DNA from 2 places in the Gordonia sp. HS-NH1 genome. Region 1 is predicted to be linked to the other one. Evidence: predicted binding sites of a transcription regulator. Region 1 holds the regulator's gene; the other holds the start of a gene.

Evidence for each region. Region 1 encodes LexA, which represses DNA repair genes until DNA is damaged. Its sites were predicted from a motif close to CGAACANNTGTTCG; they were not measured.
Region 2: the regulator LexA is predicted to act here: its motif matches at 3,544-3,557, upstream of AMD30_RS08235 (HNH endonuclease signature motif containing protein).

Annotation. Positions count from the first base shown of each region.
Region 1 covers NZ_LIYC01000002.1:301,736-309,680, reverse strand. Annotated here, with positions in the region: gene AMD30_RS03235 (PTS fructose transporter subunit IIABC) at 1-1,351, opposite strand, end outside; gene pfkB (1-phosphofructokinase) at 1,426-2,391, opposite strand; gene AMD30_RS03225 (DeoR/GlpR family DNA-binding transcription regulator) at 2,388-3,158, opposite strand; gene AMD30_RS03220 (phosphoenolpyruvate--protein phosphotransferase) at 3,309-5,018, shown strand; gene lexA (transcriptional repressor LexA) at 4,996-5,700, opposite strand; gene AMD30_RS03205 (LysM peptidoglycan-binding domain-containing protein) at 5,968-6,507, shown strand; gene nrdR (transcriptional regulator NrdR) at 6,607-7,098, shown strand; gene hrpA (ATP-dependent RNA helicase HrpA) at 7,072-7,945, opposite strand, start outside.
Region 2 covers NZ_LIYC01000008.1:58,744-66,688, reverse strand. Annotated here, with positions in the region: gene AMD30_RS08245 (aminodeoxychorismate synthase component I) at 1-353, opposite strand, end outside; gene metG (methionine--tRNA ligase) at 369-1,943, opposite strand; gene AMD30_RS08235 (HNH endonuclease signature motif containing protein) at 2,288-3,529, opposite strand; gene AMD30_RS08230 (HEAT repeat domain-containing protein) at 3,807-4,796, opposite strand; gene AMD30_RS08225 (HEAT repeat domain-containing protein) at 4,799-5,521, opposite strand; gene AMD30_RS08220 (glycoside hydrolase family 65 protein) at 5,607-7,945, opposite strand, start outside.

The sequences.
Region 1 (7,945 bases):
CGCCGATCAGTGCGCCGATGAAGCTGGCGCCGACCGCGAGCGAGACGATGCCGGCCACGAAACCGGGTGCGATGCCCGGGCGGTCGGCGATCGCGAAGGAGATGTAGCCCGCGAGCACCGGGACCGCCAGCCCCATGATCCCCGAGCCGATCGCGAAGCTCACCGCGCCCAGATACTGCAGGAGTCCGCCCGACGGCAGGTCCCAGAGGCTGTTGTTCAGCGCGATGAAGGCACCGTCGCTGAGGGTGCCGCCGTCGTCGAGGGTCGTGTTGGCGACCTCGTAACCGGCGAGGAGGAATCCGAGTGCGATGAGCAGGCCGCCGGCGGCGACGAACGGGATCATGTAGCTCACACCGGTCATCAGCGCTTGGCGCGTGCGGCCGGCGAGGCCGACACCTGATCCCGACGACTCGTCCCCGCCGGCGTCCGCGCCGTCGGCGGTGACCCGTGTCGCATTCGGGTTGCGTCCCGCCGCGACCGCCTCGGCGATCATCGCGTCGGGCTCGTTGATCGCGCGTTTCACCCCGGACGCGATGACGGGTTTGCCGCTGAACCGGTTGCGGCCCTTGACCCCGACGTCGGTGGCGAAGATGACCGCGTCGGCCGAGGCGATCACGTCCGGATCGAAAGCGGTCGTGGCCGAGGACCCCTGGGTCTCCACCGCGAACTCGACACCGGCCCGTTCGGCGGCGTACTTCAGTGCATCGGCGGCCATGTAGGTGTGGGCGATCCCGGTCGGACACGCGGTGATCGCGACGATCCGCGGCTTCGACGGTGACTGGTCCGGGGTCTGGTCCGAATCGCTACGTACCGGCGAGCTCTCGGCCTTCGCGGTCGACACCGCCGTGTCCGCGGTCGCCGGGGAAGCGGTTGCCGGGGCAGCCGGAGCCGGCGGCGCGGGATCGACGGCCTCGTTGACCAGCTCGATCACGCGCTCCTCGTTCTCCGCCGCGCGCAGCGAGGCCACGAAGTCGGGCCGGACGAGCGAGCGGGCCAGCGAGCTGAGGAGTTTCATGTGCGCGCTGGCACCACCTTCGGGGGCGGCGATGAGGAAGACCAGGTCGGCCGGCCCGTCCGGTGCGCCGAAGTCGACCTTGCGGGACAGTCGCGCCATGGCGAGACTGGCCGCGGTCACCGACGCGGTGCGGGCGTGCGGGATGGCGATGCCGCCGGGAAGTCCGGTCGCGGACTTGGCCTCCCGGTCGAGAGCGGCCCGCGCGAGATCGGCGGGATCGGTGGTCCGGCCGGCCGCGGCGAGCGCATCGGCCAGGGTCGTGATGACGGCGGCGGGATCGCCGCCGGCGTCGACGTCGAGACTCACCGTCTGTGCGGTGATGATCTGCTCGGTCATGGGATGTCCTTCGGTGAACGGGGTGGAACAGGGCGGGGGTATCGGGCGGGCGGTCCGGGTTACGGGATGTGGCGTCAGGTCATGCGGGCGGCTCCCGACAGTTCGGTCACCCGGACGCCGGGGAGGTCGAGGTGGTCGGGAGTCGGAGCCTGTGTTCCCGCCAGTGAGGCAGCCGCGGCGCCATACGCCACCGCAGACCGGAGGCACTCGGCGGGCGAGGCCCCGGTGCTCTGTGCGATGAGGAAACCGGCGAGCGAGGAGTCGCCCGCGCCGACGGTGCTGCGCGGGACGATCGGCGGAGGCGTCGCCGACCAGGCGCCCGACGCGGTGACCAGGACGGCGCCGGCGGACCCGAGCGTTGCCAGGACGTTGCCGCCGATCTCCTCCGCGATCGTGGTCGCGGCCTCCACCACGGGTCCGAGATCGTTGCGGGAGAGAGCGTCTCGGAGTATGGCCGGGTCGGCGCCGGTCAGCTCGGCGAGCTCGTCCTCGTTGGGTTTGATCAGGTCGACGCGACCGGCGACGACGGCACGGAGCGGAGCGCCGGAGGTGTCCACCGCGACCCGGCATCCGGCGAGGACGAGGTCGTCGGCGATCGAGCGGTACCAGTCATCGGGAACGCCGGGCGGCAGCGAGCCGCAGAGGGTGACCCAGTGCGCGGAGTCGGCGTGAGCGCGGACGAGTCCGACGAGTGCTTCGCGATCCTGCGTCGTCAGGGCGACGCCCGGCGCGTTGATCTTGGTGGTCGTCCCGTCCGACTCGGCGATGGTGATGTTGGAGCGGACCTCGCCGTCGACGGGCACCGCGTCGTAGGGGAGTCCGAGGTCGTCGAGTGCGGTGCGCAGCGGATCGCCCGACCGGGCGGGGAGCAGGGCACGGGTGGACAGACCGGCGGCCGCGACGACGCGGGACACGTTGACACCTTTGCCGCCGGGTTCGGTACGGACCACGCCGGCACGCTGCACCTCGCCGCGGGCGAGCGGTGCGCCGAGTTCGAGGGTGCGGTCGAGGCTCGGGTTCGCGGTGACCGTCACGATCATGCGATCACCACCTCGACGCCGCGCGCGGACAGGGCCGCCGAGAAGGCCGGGTCGATCCCGGAGTCGGTGATGAGGACGTCGACGTCGTCGAGCCCGGCGAACGAGGACAGATCTTCGCGGTCCATCTTCGAGCTGTCGGCGAGCACCACGACGCGTTGTGCGGCCGCCACCATCGCCGCCTTCACCGCCGCCTCGTCGGGGTCGGGGGTCGACAACCCGTGGGACTCGCTCAGACCGTTGGTGCCGAGGAACGCGGTGGTGACGCGCAACCGGCGGAGTGCGTCCACCGTCTCGACGCCCACGGTGGCCTGGGTGAGACCGCGGACGCGTCCGCCGAGAGCATGGAGGCCGTCGGGATGGGTGCCGGCCAGCAGACCGGCGATGGGCAGGCTGTTGGTGAACAGGGTGAGTCTCCGATCCGGCGCGGTGGCCTCGGCGGCGCGGTAGGTCGTGGTGCCGGCGTCGAAGAGCACGGAACCGCCGTCCGGCGGCAGGAAGCGGATCGCCGCGCGGCCGATCGCGGTCTTCTGTTCGATCTGGCTCGACTCGCGCTCGTCGATCCCGAGTTCGCCCAGAGCCCGCATGACCTCGGCGCGGACGGCACCTCCGTGGACACGCTGCAAATGCCCGGCACGCTCCAGAACGGCGAGGTCTCGACGGACGGTCTCGCTGGTGACGTCGAATTTCTCGGCGAGCGCGGCCACGGATGCCCGCCCCGCGACGCGCACCTCGTCGACGATCGCCTGTTGTCTCTCCTCGGCGTACACATCGCTCCGATCTGAAGGTTCCAGCCACCCCGCTTGTTGAGGCGTGTGGGATTGGATGTTGTAGTAATTGTGTTTACGCCTGTTTGTGTTGACAAGTCAAGCACTTTTTGTAACGGTGGTCACATCGATAGTCGAGTGAGAGGCAAGACGATGGCGCAGATCCTGACAGGGACCCCGGTGGTCGGCGGACTGGCGCACGGTCCGGCGCTGTGGCCGGGCGAGCGGCCCGATCACTCGCCGGAGACGCTCGGCGTCGGCGTGGAGATCCCCGAGGAGCGCCGCGCCGACGAGGTGACGCGCTTCGCCTCGGCTGCCGGGGCCGTCGCTGCGCGACTGCGCACGCGCGCCTCCCAGAACACCGGGGTGGCCGCGGAGGTGCTCGCGGCGACCGCGGGGCTGGCCGAGGACCGGGGATGGATCGGTTCCGCGACGGCGCTCATCACCAAGGGCGCCTCCGCCGAAGCCGCGGCCGTCGCGGCCACCGAGCAGTTCGCGGCGGTGTTCACCAAACTCGGCGGGCTGATGGCCGAGCGGGTCACCGATCTCAACGACGTCCGCGACCGCGTGCTCGCCGAACTGCTCGGCCTGCCCGAGCCGGGTGTGCCGACACCGCAGGTGCCGTCGGTGCTGCTCGCCGACGATCTTGCGCCCGCCGACACCGCCGGCCTCGACCCGGCGAGCACGATCGCGCTCGTCACCCGATTGGGCGGCCCCACCAGTCACACCGCGATCATCGCGCGGCAGCTGGGGATCCCATGCGTCGTCGCGGTCACTGATCTGGCCGAGATCGAGCCCGGCACAACCGTTCTCGTCGACGGAACAACCGGTCGCATCGAGGTCGAGCCCGATGCGGACACGGCCCGGGCACGCGTCGAGGAGGACCGGCGACGCGCCGAGGTCGTCGCCGGCTGGACGGGTCCGGGGCGCACCGCCGACGGCGTGGGTGTGTCAGTGCTCGCCAATGTCGCCGACGGATCGTCGGCACGGGCCGCGGCCGGACACCCCGTCGAGGGTGTCGGACTCTTCCGCACCGAACTCGCCTTCCTCGAACGCGCAGACGAACCGTCGGTGGACGAGCAGGCCGGGATCTACCGTGAGGTCCTCGGTGCTTTCGACGGGCGGAAGGTGGTGATACGCACCCTCGACGCCGGCTCGGACAAACCGCTCCGCTTCGTGACGCATCCCGACGAGTCCAATCCGGCGCTGGGGGTCCGTGGGGATCGAATCGCCCTGGCGCATCCCGAGATCCGCGCACATCAGCTCGACGCGATCGCGCTGGCCGCCGTCGGCTCGAAGGTCGCGCCGTGGGTCATGGCGCCGATGATCGCCTCGCCGGCGGAGGCGCGGGTGTTCGCCGCGGAGGTCCGGGGTCGGGGTCTGGTCGCGGGGGTCATGATCGAGGTGCCCGCGGCGGCGATCCTCGCCGAGGCCGTGCTCGCGGAGGTGGACTTCGTGTCCATCGGTACCAACGATCTGACGCAGTACACGATGGCGGCCGATCGGATGTCGGCCGATCTCGCCGGGCTGACCGACCCGTGGCAACCCGCCGTGCTCAGCCTGATCGCGGGTGTTGCCGCCGCGGGTGTCCGACAGGGAAAGCCGGTCGGGGTCTGCGGTGAGGCGGCCGCCGATCCGAATCTCGCCTGCGTCCTCGTGGGTCTCGGGGTGACCTCGCTGTCCAGTGCGCCCGCCGCGGCCGCCGCGGTGGGGGCCAGGCTCGGTGCGGTGACCACACAGGACTGCCGTGCTGCCGCCGACGCCGCGCTGGCCACGTCCGATCCTGCCGCGGCGCGCGAAGCGGCCGCGGCAGTGCTCGACCGTTCGGTCGGCGGAGAGGTCAGATTCGCCGCATCACGGTGACGACCTTGCCGAGGATCACGGCGTCGTTGCCCGGGATGGGATCGAACAGTTCGTTGTGCGGCATCAGCCACACGTTGGCGCCCTGACGCTTGAAGGTCTTCACCGTGGCCTCGCCGTCGATCATCGCCGCGACGATGTCGCCGTTGTCGGCGACGTTCTGCTGCCGGACCACCACCCAGTCGCCGTCACAGATGGCCGCGTCGATCATCGATTCGCCCACGACGCGCAGCAGGAACAGCGAGCCCTCGCCGACCAGCTCGCGAGGAAGCGGGAACACGTCCTCGACCGCCTCCTCGGCCAGGATCGGACCACCGGCCGCGATACGACCGAGGACCGGCACGAAGGTCGGCTCGGGTAGTTGACCGGCCGAGGGGGTCTCCGGCGACGGCGGCTCGCTCGGGGCGATGTTGACCGCGCGGGGCCGGTTCGCATCTCGCTTGAGCAGGCCCTTGCGTTCCAGCGTTCGCAGCTGGTGGGCGACCGACGATGTCGAGGCGAGCCCGACCTCGTCGCCGATCTCGCGGATGCTGGGCGGATAACCGCGCTCGCGAACCGAGCGGCGGATCACCTCCAGGACCCCGAGCTGTCGCGGGGTGAGTGAGGCCTCGGCGGCGGCGACGTCGATCGGGGCCTCGTCGTCGACTCCCCGCGCTCGGCCGCGCCTGTCGCCGGTGTCACTCATGTTCAGTTCCTCTCGTCTTCGGAACGTGCAGGTAGATGGCCCGTGGGATGTCCGGTGGGGATGTTCAGCCGGGTCCGAGCCTAGCGGAGTGCGACCCTCACCTCAAACATTTGTTCGATGTGTCGCGAGACTTTGTCGGTGCGCCGTGCTACAAATTCGAACATCAGTGCATCGAACACCTGATCGAAGTTCGAACACCGACAGCACCACACACCACACCAGAAGATCTCACCCAGAGGATCTCGCACCGAACACTCGGAGGGCACCATGCGCACCGACACTCTCGTCGCTCCCGTCCGTACCGACCGTCCCGACACCGTTCGGGCGCGTACCGATCGCGCCGATCGCGTCCGGACCCGTGCCCCGCTGTCCGACGGTCGCCGCCCGGTCGACAACCGGCCGGCAGGCAACCGTCCGGCGGGCGGGTCACCGCTGACCCCGCGTGTCGGCGCCACGAGCTGCGGCTCGGCGGTGGGGTCCAGGGGCCGGGGCCCTCTCGCGCCGGATGCCGCGGTGTTCCGTCGCCGTCGCCGCACCGCGGTGGCGGTCCTCGCCGGCGTCGGGCTGGCGTTCGTCGTGTGGGTGTTCGGCGTCGTCGGCCAGAACTACTCGGACTCGATGACCCCTGCCGCCGTGAGTGCGGAGGTCGTCCACGTGCGCGCGGGGGACTCCCTGAGCACGATCGCCGGCCGGGTGGCGCCGGAGATGCCGCGCGAGATCGTGATCGACGAGATCGTCGCGATGAACGATCTGCCCACGAGTGCGCTGCAGGTGGGCCAGCCCCTGCTCACCCCCCGGTACCGCTGAGGCCGGGCGGTATCCTCGATGTCACAGGGGCCGGCCGAGAAGCGGCGGGGCGCACGGATTCGGTGCGTTCCAGCGTCCCGCGACCTGCGTGAGGACACGATGCGCTGCCCCTTCTGCAAGAACGACGACACCAAGGTCATCGACTCGCGTGTCGCAGACGAAGGGCAGGCCATCCGACGCCGCCGCTCGTGCGTGGAGTGCGGCCGCCGTTTCTCGACCGTGGAGAGCGCCGTGCTCGCCGTGGTCAAACGCAACGGTGTGACCGAGCCGTTCAGTCGCGAGAAGGTGATGCGCGGTGTCCGACGCGCCTGTCAGGGCCGACACGTCGCCGAGGACGCACTCGCCCAGCTCGCCCAGCAGGTGGAGGACACCGTGCGCGCCAGCGGATCGGCCGAGATCCCCAGCAACGAGGTCGGTCTGGCGATCCTGGGTCCGCTCCGCGATCTCGACGAAGTGGCGTACCTGCGGTTCGCCTCGGTGTACCGGTCGTTCGACTCGGTGGAGGATTTCCAGCGCGAGATCGACGACCTGAAGTCGGCGTCCGGCGGGCGGGCCGACACCGTCTCAGCCGAGCCGGTCCAGAGCTCGTAGGACCCGTTTCTCCGAGACGGGAAACGCGGTACCGAGACGCTGGGCGAACAATCCCACGCGTAGTTCCTCGACAAGCCACTGCGCTTCGTCGTCGACGATCGCCCGTCGGTGTTCCGGCACCTGTTCGAGTCGTTGGGCCCACCGTTCGACTACTCGATCGATGACCGCCACACCGGCCTGGTCGCGCGATGCCGACCCGGGCAGCGCCTCCAGACGTGCCTGCGCACCTTCGAGGTAGCGCGGCAGGTTCTCCAGGTGCCGTCGGGCGGTGGCTGCGACGAATCCGTCGAACACGAGGTGGTCGATCTGCTCGGCGACGTCGTCGGCGGCCAGCGAACCGGCGTGCCGGTCGATCGCCGCCCGGACCGGCGCCATTCGTTCGAGCGCCGCGACGGCGAGCGAGAAGTAGTCCGGTGCGGCCTCGGTGATCCGTGGCCGGATACGCTCCAGGAAGCCCGAAAATGCCTGTGGTGAGCGAAGAGCCGTCAGCTCGGCGTCGTCGACGCCGGCGACGGTGTCCCGGATGGCCCGTCGTGTGCAGTCGGCGAGCAGCGCCTCGGTGTCCGCATACGGGCTCTGGCTCAGGGCGAGTCGGGCCGCCGGGCCCAGGGATCCCGCGATTCGCTTGTGCAGCGGTGGTATCGCCAGATCGAGGAGGGCGACGATGCCGCGACGCAGCAGCCGGTCGCGGGTCTCGGGAGTCGCAGCGTCGACGGCGAAGACGCCTCGCGTGCGTCCCTTCTCGTCGGACACCGCGTCGATCGTCGGGTACCTGGTCAGCCGTTGTCCGGCGACGTCGACCGTCTTCTGGTCGGCGAGCGTGCCGATCCCGTCGGCGGTCCAGTTC
Region 2 (7,945 bases), on a different contig from region 1:
GCCCAGTCGGGTACACCGGTGCCGGCGCAGCTCCAGCGACCGTCGCGGAGTACGAGCACGCCGTCGGTGTGCCCGCCGACATTCGGTGGCAGCGACGCGTCGTGCGGCCGCACCGGGAAACCGAGGTAGCCGAACCAGAATCGATCGGGGTCGTCCGGCGGGAGACAGCCGGGCGTCAGTTCGATCGAGGGCGCGATGACGGCGTCGGCGTCGTACCAGTCACCGATCAGCGCGGCGGGCGGCGGCAGTCGACGCGCGGCGGTCTCGGCGTGCAGGGCGCGCAGCACGTCGAGCGCCGGTGCTGTCGCGCTCGGGCCGAGCGAGCCAGACCCCACCCCGTCCGACGAGATCATGCTCGGCGTGCGGGATCAGTTCTCGTACCGAGGGAACACCGGTGACGGCTTCGGCAGCGCAGTACCGGGCGCCAGGCGGGTGCCCACGGCGGTGAATCGACGGTCGTCGCCGACGACGAGGAGGTCGAGGATCTTGCCGGACGACTCCGGCATGACCGGCTGGCTCAGGAGTGCGACGATGCGCACGACCTCGGCGCAGACGTAGAGCACCGTGCCGGTGCGCTCGAGATCGGCCTTCGCCAGTTTCCATGGCTCCTGCGCGGAGATGTACCGGTTGGTCTCGGCGAGCGTCGACCACAGGGCCTCGAGTGCCAGGTGGATGGCCTGGTTGTCGATATGGGTTCGCACGGTGTCGAGCAGCGAGTCGGCACGCGCCAGCAGCGCGGCGTCGGTCTCGGTGAGCTCGCCCGGCACCGGCAGGGTGCCGTCGAAGTACTTGCCGACCATCGACAGCGTGCGCTGGGTCAGATTGCCGAACTCGTTGGCGAGGTCGGCGTTGATGCGGGACACGATCGCCTCGGCGGAATACGAACCGTCCTGACCGTAGGACACCTCGCGGAGGAAGAAGTAGCGCACCGGATCGAGGCCGAACTCGTCGATGAGGTTCTCCGGGTCGACGACGTTGCCGACCGACTTGCTCATCTTCTCGCCCTTGTTGAACAGGAAACCGTGCGCGAAGACCCGCTCGGGCAGGTCGATACCCGCACTCATCAGGAAGGCAGGCCAGTACACACAGTGGAACCGGATGATGTCCTTGCCGATGATGTGCAGGTCGGCGGGCCAGTAGCGGGCGAACGTCTCCGGGTCGTCGACGAAGCCGACGCCGGTGAGGTAGTTGGTGAGCGCGTCGACCCACACGTACATGACGTGTTCGGGATGGTCGGGGACCGGCACGCCCCAGTCGAAGGTGGTGCGCGACACCGACAGGTCGGTCAGGCCGCCCTTGACGAAGCTGATGACCTCGTTGCGCCGGACGTCGGGGCCGATGAAGTCGGGCCGGGATTCGTACAGCTCGAGCAGTTTGTCCTGGTAGGCGGAGAGCCGGAAGAAGTAGGTCTCCTCCTCGGTCCAGGTCAGCACGTGCCCGGTGTCGGCGGCCACCCGGTCGCCGGCCTCGTTGACCTCGGTGTCGCCCTCGCTGTAGAAGGTCTCGTCGCGGACGTCGTACCAGCCCGAGTACTTGTCGAGGTAGATGTCGCCGCGGTCGCTCATGCGCCGCCAGATCTCTTCCGATGCCCGCTTGTGGTCCTCGTCTGAGGTCCGGATGAAGCGATCGAAGCTGGACCCCAGCCGCTCCTGCAGCGCCTGGAACCGGTCGGAGTTCCGGTTGGCGAGCTCTGCGGTGGGGATGCCCTCGGCGTTCGCGGTCTGCTGCATCTTCTGCCCGTGGACGTCGGTGCCGGTCAGGAACCGGACGTCGAAGCCGTCGAGTCGCTTGAACCGTGCCAGGGCGTCGGCCGAGATGTACTCGTAGGCGTGCCCGATGTGCGGAGCGCCGTTGGGGTAGGCGATCGCGGTGGTGATGTAGTACGGGCGTCCGCCGCCGTGGGAGGTACCGGACGGATCAGGGCTGGTCAGATCGGGTGCCATAGTGCCCAACAGACTACCGATCGGTGGAGACGACACCCAATTGCGGTCCGCACGATTCCTGACCGGCCCTGGTCGATCTTGCGGGTGCGCACAGTCTGTTGAAGGCTGCGGACGACGCGCCCGGGTCGGCACCGCGCGTACAGGTAGGGGACCGGCGCGCTGACCGACCTCGGACCGGTGCTGCGTCCGATCCTGCAGCCGGGTGCGTCGCCGGATACCGCGCCGGGCTCTCACACTGTGGAGTTGTCAAAGAACTGTTGTGACGATCGGGTCGCCGGGTTCTACGTACGGGTACGTCGTCGTCTCACTCGAAATGCGAGTCCGACAGCTCGGACTTGAGCGACCTACACAAGCACGTCGTCGAGCCGCATGGTGCGTCGGTTGTAGGCGGGCCGTGGCCGGCGGTCGGGGTCGATGTCTGCAGGAGGGATCAGCCAGGGGTGGCGGTCGTGGCCCATGATCACTTCCCAACCGTGGTGATGTACCTGGGTGTGACAGCGTTGGCAGAGCAGGCATCCGTTGTCGAGGTCGGTGGGGCCGCCGTCCACCCACGGCACGATGTGATGCACCTCCGTATGTGCCGCGGGTGCACCGCATTTGATGCAGCACAGGTCGCGGACCGTGATGGCCCTTCGTAAGTGAGACGGGAAGAGTCGTCTGCTGGTCCCCATCTGTAACGGCACTCCTTCTCGGTCCAGCACGATCTCGCCCACGATGGCGTCGCACGAGAGTCGTCTCGCGGTGGCCTGTGACACCGAACCGACCCAGGGCAGTCTCGCCGGCTCCTTCGCATCGGCCGGGATCGTGACCAGTAGTTGGGTTCTGGGTGTGCCGCTGGTGTCGAGGGTCGCGCCGATCGCCGCCTGATCCAGCAACAATTCGAAGCCGTCCGCCCACCGTTGTTCGCGCGTACGCCGATCCTCACTGCCGTCGGGCTCTGGTCGCGGGCAGGATCGCTCGTCGATCATGGACAGGAACTTCTCACCGATCACAGCTGTGACGTCGGCCTTGATCTCCACGCGACCGTCGTCGGTGATGTGCGAGTTCACCGCGTTCAGGGAGGAGTCCTCGGCAGCGGGGATGGCGTCGTCGGCGGTGACCTGGATGCGGTGGGAGATGGTGCGTGCGTGGTCGGCGACCTCGGTGGGGGTGGCACCCGAGAATGCCTGCGCCAGTAGTTCGGACTCGTAGCGCTCTCGATCGTCGTCGGAAAAATCTGTCGGGGTTCGTTTCTCGATGATGGTCATGCCACGGACAACGGCGTCGACGCATTCGGTCGCCAGATACCCGTCAGCGGCGCATGCGCCGAGCTTCGGCAATGAGTCGATGCCCGCCCCGATTCGCACGCTGCGGTGAGCGACCGCCGGCGCGAAACCCATCTCGATCAGCACCCCGCGCGTGGTCGACCCCACCTTGTCGGCCGCGCCGGTCGCATCGAAAGCTGCTGCGTGCACGGCGATCTGATGGCCTACCGCGTTGTACAGGAACCGGAGCTCGTCCAGTCGGTCGAGAATGCCCCGACCGGTCGGGTCGATCGGTGGTCCGAGTGCGATGACGACGTCGCGCATCTGGGGGAGCGAGGGCATGCCACCAAGGTAGTCGACAATTTGTTCGAAGGCGAGCGATTTCCACAACCAATAGTGCCCAATTAAATTACGCGGCAATGCAATTAACTTGTGCACCCTCAGTGAGCAGCAGTACCGCCAGTGAACTGCAGTGAACCGAGGTGAACAGAAGTCTCATGAGTCCCAACGTTTCACGTCGAGTGAGAATCGACGGCGACATCACCGCATTGCTGGGCGTTGTTCCGGATCGGCGGACCGCGCCATAGTGGCTCTGCCACAACGGATTCAGAGAAGTCGATCAGTCCCCGGGCCGCTGATCCAGGATCACGATCGCTGTTCGCGCCACCATGCTGTCGGCGTCACCGATGAACGCTTGCAGCGCCGAAGTCGCTGCGGTACCGGGTATCTCGGCCAGCGCCTGCACCAGTCGGGATCGCACGGCCGCATCCGGGTCGGCCCCCAGGCGGTCGACGAGCAGGTCGACGATCCGCTCGCGGTGGGCTTCGTGGCCGGCGAGGATCTCGGCGGCCTCGACATCGCGGTCGCCGGCGGCGATGAGCTCGACGAGTCCGTCGACCGCCGCGTCGATGCCGCGCCGCCCGAGCGTCAGGGCGGCCACGCGCCGGACCACGGTGTCGGGATCGTCGAGCAGGCTGTGCAACACCGCGTCGACCTGATCGTTCTCCGCGAGTGCCGCCAGCGCGGTGACCGCGCGACGCCGGATCATCGGATCGGGGTCGGCGGCGCCGTCGGAGAGTCGCCCGACTCCGCCCGGTCTCTGCGCGAGCGCCCACCGGAGCGCACCGGCGACGTTGGGATCGTTCTCGGCCAGCAGCGCGTCGGCCAGCGACTCCCCGGACACGCCCACCTCGCCGGCGAGCAGCGCGGCCCGCTGGCGAAGGGCCGCGTGTTCGGACTGGACCGCACGGAGCAGACCGATCACGTCGAGTACCGACGTCCACTCGGTGGGACCCGTCACCGCGACGCGCTGCAGCCGCTCCAGGAGCCGCGTGTCCGCGGCGATCCGCGCGCGGGTGTCGTCGATGAGCCGGTCCATCAGCGAACCGGGTTCGAAGTCCGGATCGTCGAGCGCGCGACCGACCTCGCGCAGCGAGAGTCCGAGCGATCGGAGACTCTCGACGTGCATGAGCCGCTCGAGATCCGCCGCGGCGTACTCCCGGTAGCCGCCCGACGTCCGCCCGGTGGGCCGTACGAGTCCGAGTGAGTCGTAGTGGCGCAGCATCCGGCTGCTCAAGCCGGTCTGCTGCGCCACCTCGCCGATCAGCACCGTCACGCCCCGTCGACCGACTCGGCGCCGGACGAATGCTGCTCGGACGAATCGCCGTCGGACGAATCCCTTTCGGAGGCATCACCGTTCAAGCGCGAGGCGAACTCCAAGGTGGCCTCGAAGTCGCTTTCCGGATCGTCGATCAGTCGCTCGGTCGCGGCCACGTGCGCCCGCACCTCGCGATCACCGCGCTTCTTCGCGGTGGCGAGCGGCCCAGCCGCGGAGTCGCCGAGTCCGGCGAGGGCACGGCTGAGACTCCGCCGGACGTCGGTGCTCCCGCGGCCGAGTTCGCCGGCCAGTTCGTTCGCGAGCCAGGCCTCGCGGCCGGCCGGGACCAGGACGGCGGCGGCCCGCCAGGCGGTGCGCGCCACCTCGTCGTCGGCGTCGTGCAGGAGCGTGGGGGAGATCGACGTCCATGCCGACCGGTCGCCGATCTTCGACAGGGTGTGCAGGGCCTGCGCCCGGGCCTGGGGTGACGCCGACTCCAGCTGGGGGAGGAGGACGGGCACCGTGAGGTCGGCCGGTAGGCGCGTCAGGGCCCAGGTCAGCATGTCCCGCACGAAGAAGTCCGGTTCGACGGCGCAGCGTCGGATGAGATCGTCGACGTACCCGGGATGCGGGTTGGTGCCCGCGGCCATCGCGGCACGGAGCCTCGTCGACGCGTCACCGGCCGCGAGTGCGGCCACGAGCGCGGGATCGAACGGTCGAATAGTCTGGTCGGTCATCGTCGACCACCTCCTTCGCCGTCGATCACACCCCTTGACACAGTGACAACGTCAAGTGCGCGGACCCCGACCGTCGGGCCGGGCCCTAGATCTCCCGTCGGTAGGGTTCGCATCCCGGTGGCGCCTTCGGCGGCTCGCGATACTCCAGCTCCGGGATGTGCATGGTCACCGGGGCCGACTCGAGCGTGAACTTCTCGCCGTGATGGGCCAGGTCGATCGGCGGACCCGACAGCAGCCGGTACGTCGCGTTGTCCTTGTCGACGGCCACCACGATCTTCGAGTCGCGGATGATCATGCGGAACGACATGTACGTCAGCCGCCGGGGGAGCCGGGGCGCGAACGTGATGTTCCCGCCGAAGTCGCGCATGCCGCCGAAGCCCGCGACGCAGTCGGTCCAGGCACCGGCCAGCGCGGCGATGTGCAGGCCGCTGCTGACGTTGTTGTGCAGGTCGTGCAGATCGGTGAACACCGACTCGGCGAGCAGATCGTAGGCGAGGTCGGGGTAGCCGACCTCGGCGGCGGTGACCGCCTCACAGCACGCCGACAGCGACGAGTCGCGGACGGTCAACGGGTAGTAGTAGTCGAAGTTGCGCAGCTTCTGCTCGGCGGTGAACGCATCGCCGAACAGGTAGGTCGCGAACACCAGGTCGGCCTGCTTGACCACCTGCTTGCGGTAGAGGTCGTAATACGGGTAGTTCAGCAGGAGCGGATAGCGTCCGACCGACGACTCGAAGTCCCAGGCGCCCAGCAGGGTGAACGACTCACACTGCTGGTGGACGCCGAGGGCGTCGTCGTAGGGGATCGTCATGTCGTCGGCACACGCTTCCCAGTGCGCCGCTTCGGCGGTCGTGACCCCGAACTGTTCGGCGAGGTCGGGCCGGCGGTGTACGGCCGCCACGGCGTCCCGCAGGTTCTGCTGCGCCGCGAGGTTGGTGAAGGTGTTGTTGTTCACCACGGCGGTGTACTCGTCGGGACCGGTCACGCCGTCGATGCGGAACTTGCCGTTCACGTCGTGGTGCCCGAGGCCGGCGAACAGTCGTGCGGTCTCGACGAGGAGTTCGACGCCGCACTCGGTCTCGAACTGTTCGTCGTTGGTCGCCCGGAGGTAGCGGGCCGTGGCGTTGGCGATGTCGGCGGACACGTGCACGCCTGCGGTGCCCGCGGGCCAGTAGCCCGAACACTCGTCGCCGTTGATCGACCGCCACGGGAACATCGCCCCGCGCTGACCGAGTTCGGCGGCGCGGGATTTCGCCTTGTCCATGGTGGAGTGGCGCCATCGCAGTTCCTCGCCGGCGGCGGCGGGGACCGTGTAGGTGAGCATCGGGAGGATGAAACTCTCGGTGTCCCAGAAGGTGTGACCGTCGTAGCCGGGGCCGGTGAGCCCCTTGGCCGGGATGGCGCGGGACTGACCGCGCGCGCCGGCCTGCAGCACGTGGAACAGCGCGAACCGGACCGCCTGCTGCAACTCCGGATCGCCGTCGAGTTCGACGTCGGCGTCGCGCCAGAAGTCCTCGAGGTAGCGGACCTGGTCGGCCTTGAGCGAATCCCAGCCGGTCTCCATCGCCATCGCGAGCGCCGCGTCGACCTGGGCGCGCAGCGCCGGCACCGAGCGTCGGGCCGACCAGCCGTACCCCATGTACTTGGTGAGGGTCAGGCTCTTGCCCTTCGGCACGTTGGCCGCGATGGTGAGTCGGGCCAGGTCACCGTCGGCGCGGATGAAGGTGTCGGCCTTGTCGGGGAAGTAGATCTCGTGGTCCATCCCGGCCGCGATGTGTAGGCCGGACTTCTTGGTGTGGTGGACCAGCATGCCCCAGTAGTTGCGGCAGGTGGCGAGGTCGGAGACCAGCGGGGCGTCCAGCGCGGCCGCCAGGCGCGGGTCGTTGCCCGGTGCCGGCACCGGCTCGTTGGCCAGGAGATCGGACTGCAGAACGAGTTTCATGTCCTCGTCGACCGGCTCGACCTCGTAGCGGATCGCCGCGATCGTGCGCTTGGTGAAGGACACGAGACGCTCGGACTTGATCCGGACCTTGCGGCCGGTGGGTGAGGTCCACACCGTGTGACGACGGAGGGTGCCGGTCCGGAAGTCCAGCGTCCGCTCGTGCTCCTCGGTACGCCCGTACCGGAGGTCCATCGGCTCGTCCTCGACCAGCAACCGGATGATCTTGCCGTCGGTGACGTTGACGACGGTCTGTCCGGACTCGGGATAGCCGTAGCCGCTCTCCGCGTAGGGCAGGCCGCGCAGCTCGTAGAAGCCGTTCAGGTAGGTGCCGGGATGGTCGACGGGCTCGCCTTCCTCGAACGACCCGCGTAAACCGATGTGCCCGTTGGACAGTGCGAACAGTGTCTCGGTTCGGCCGAGCATGTCCAGATCGACCCCGCCGCGCCATTTCAGCTGCCACGGATGGATCTCGAAGCCGAAGTCGT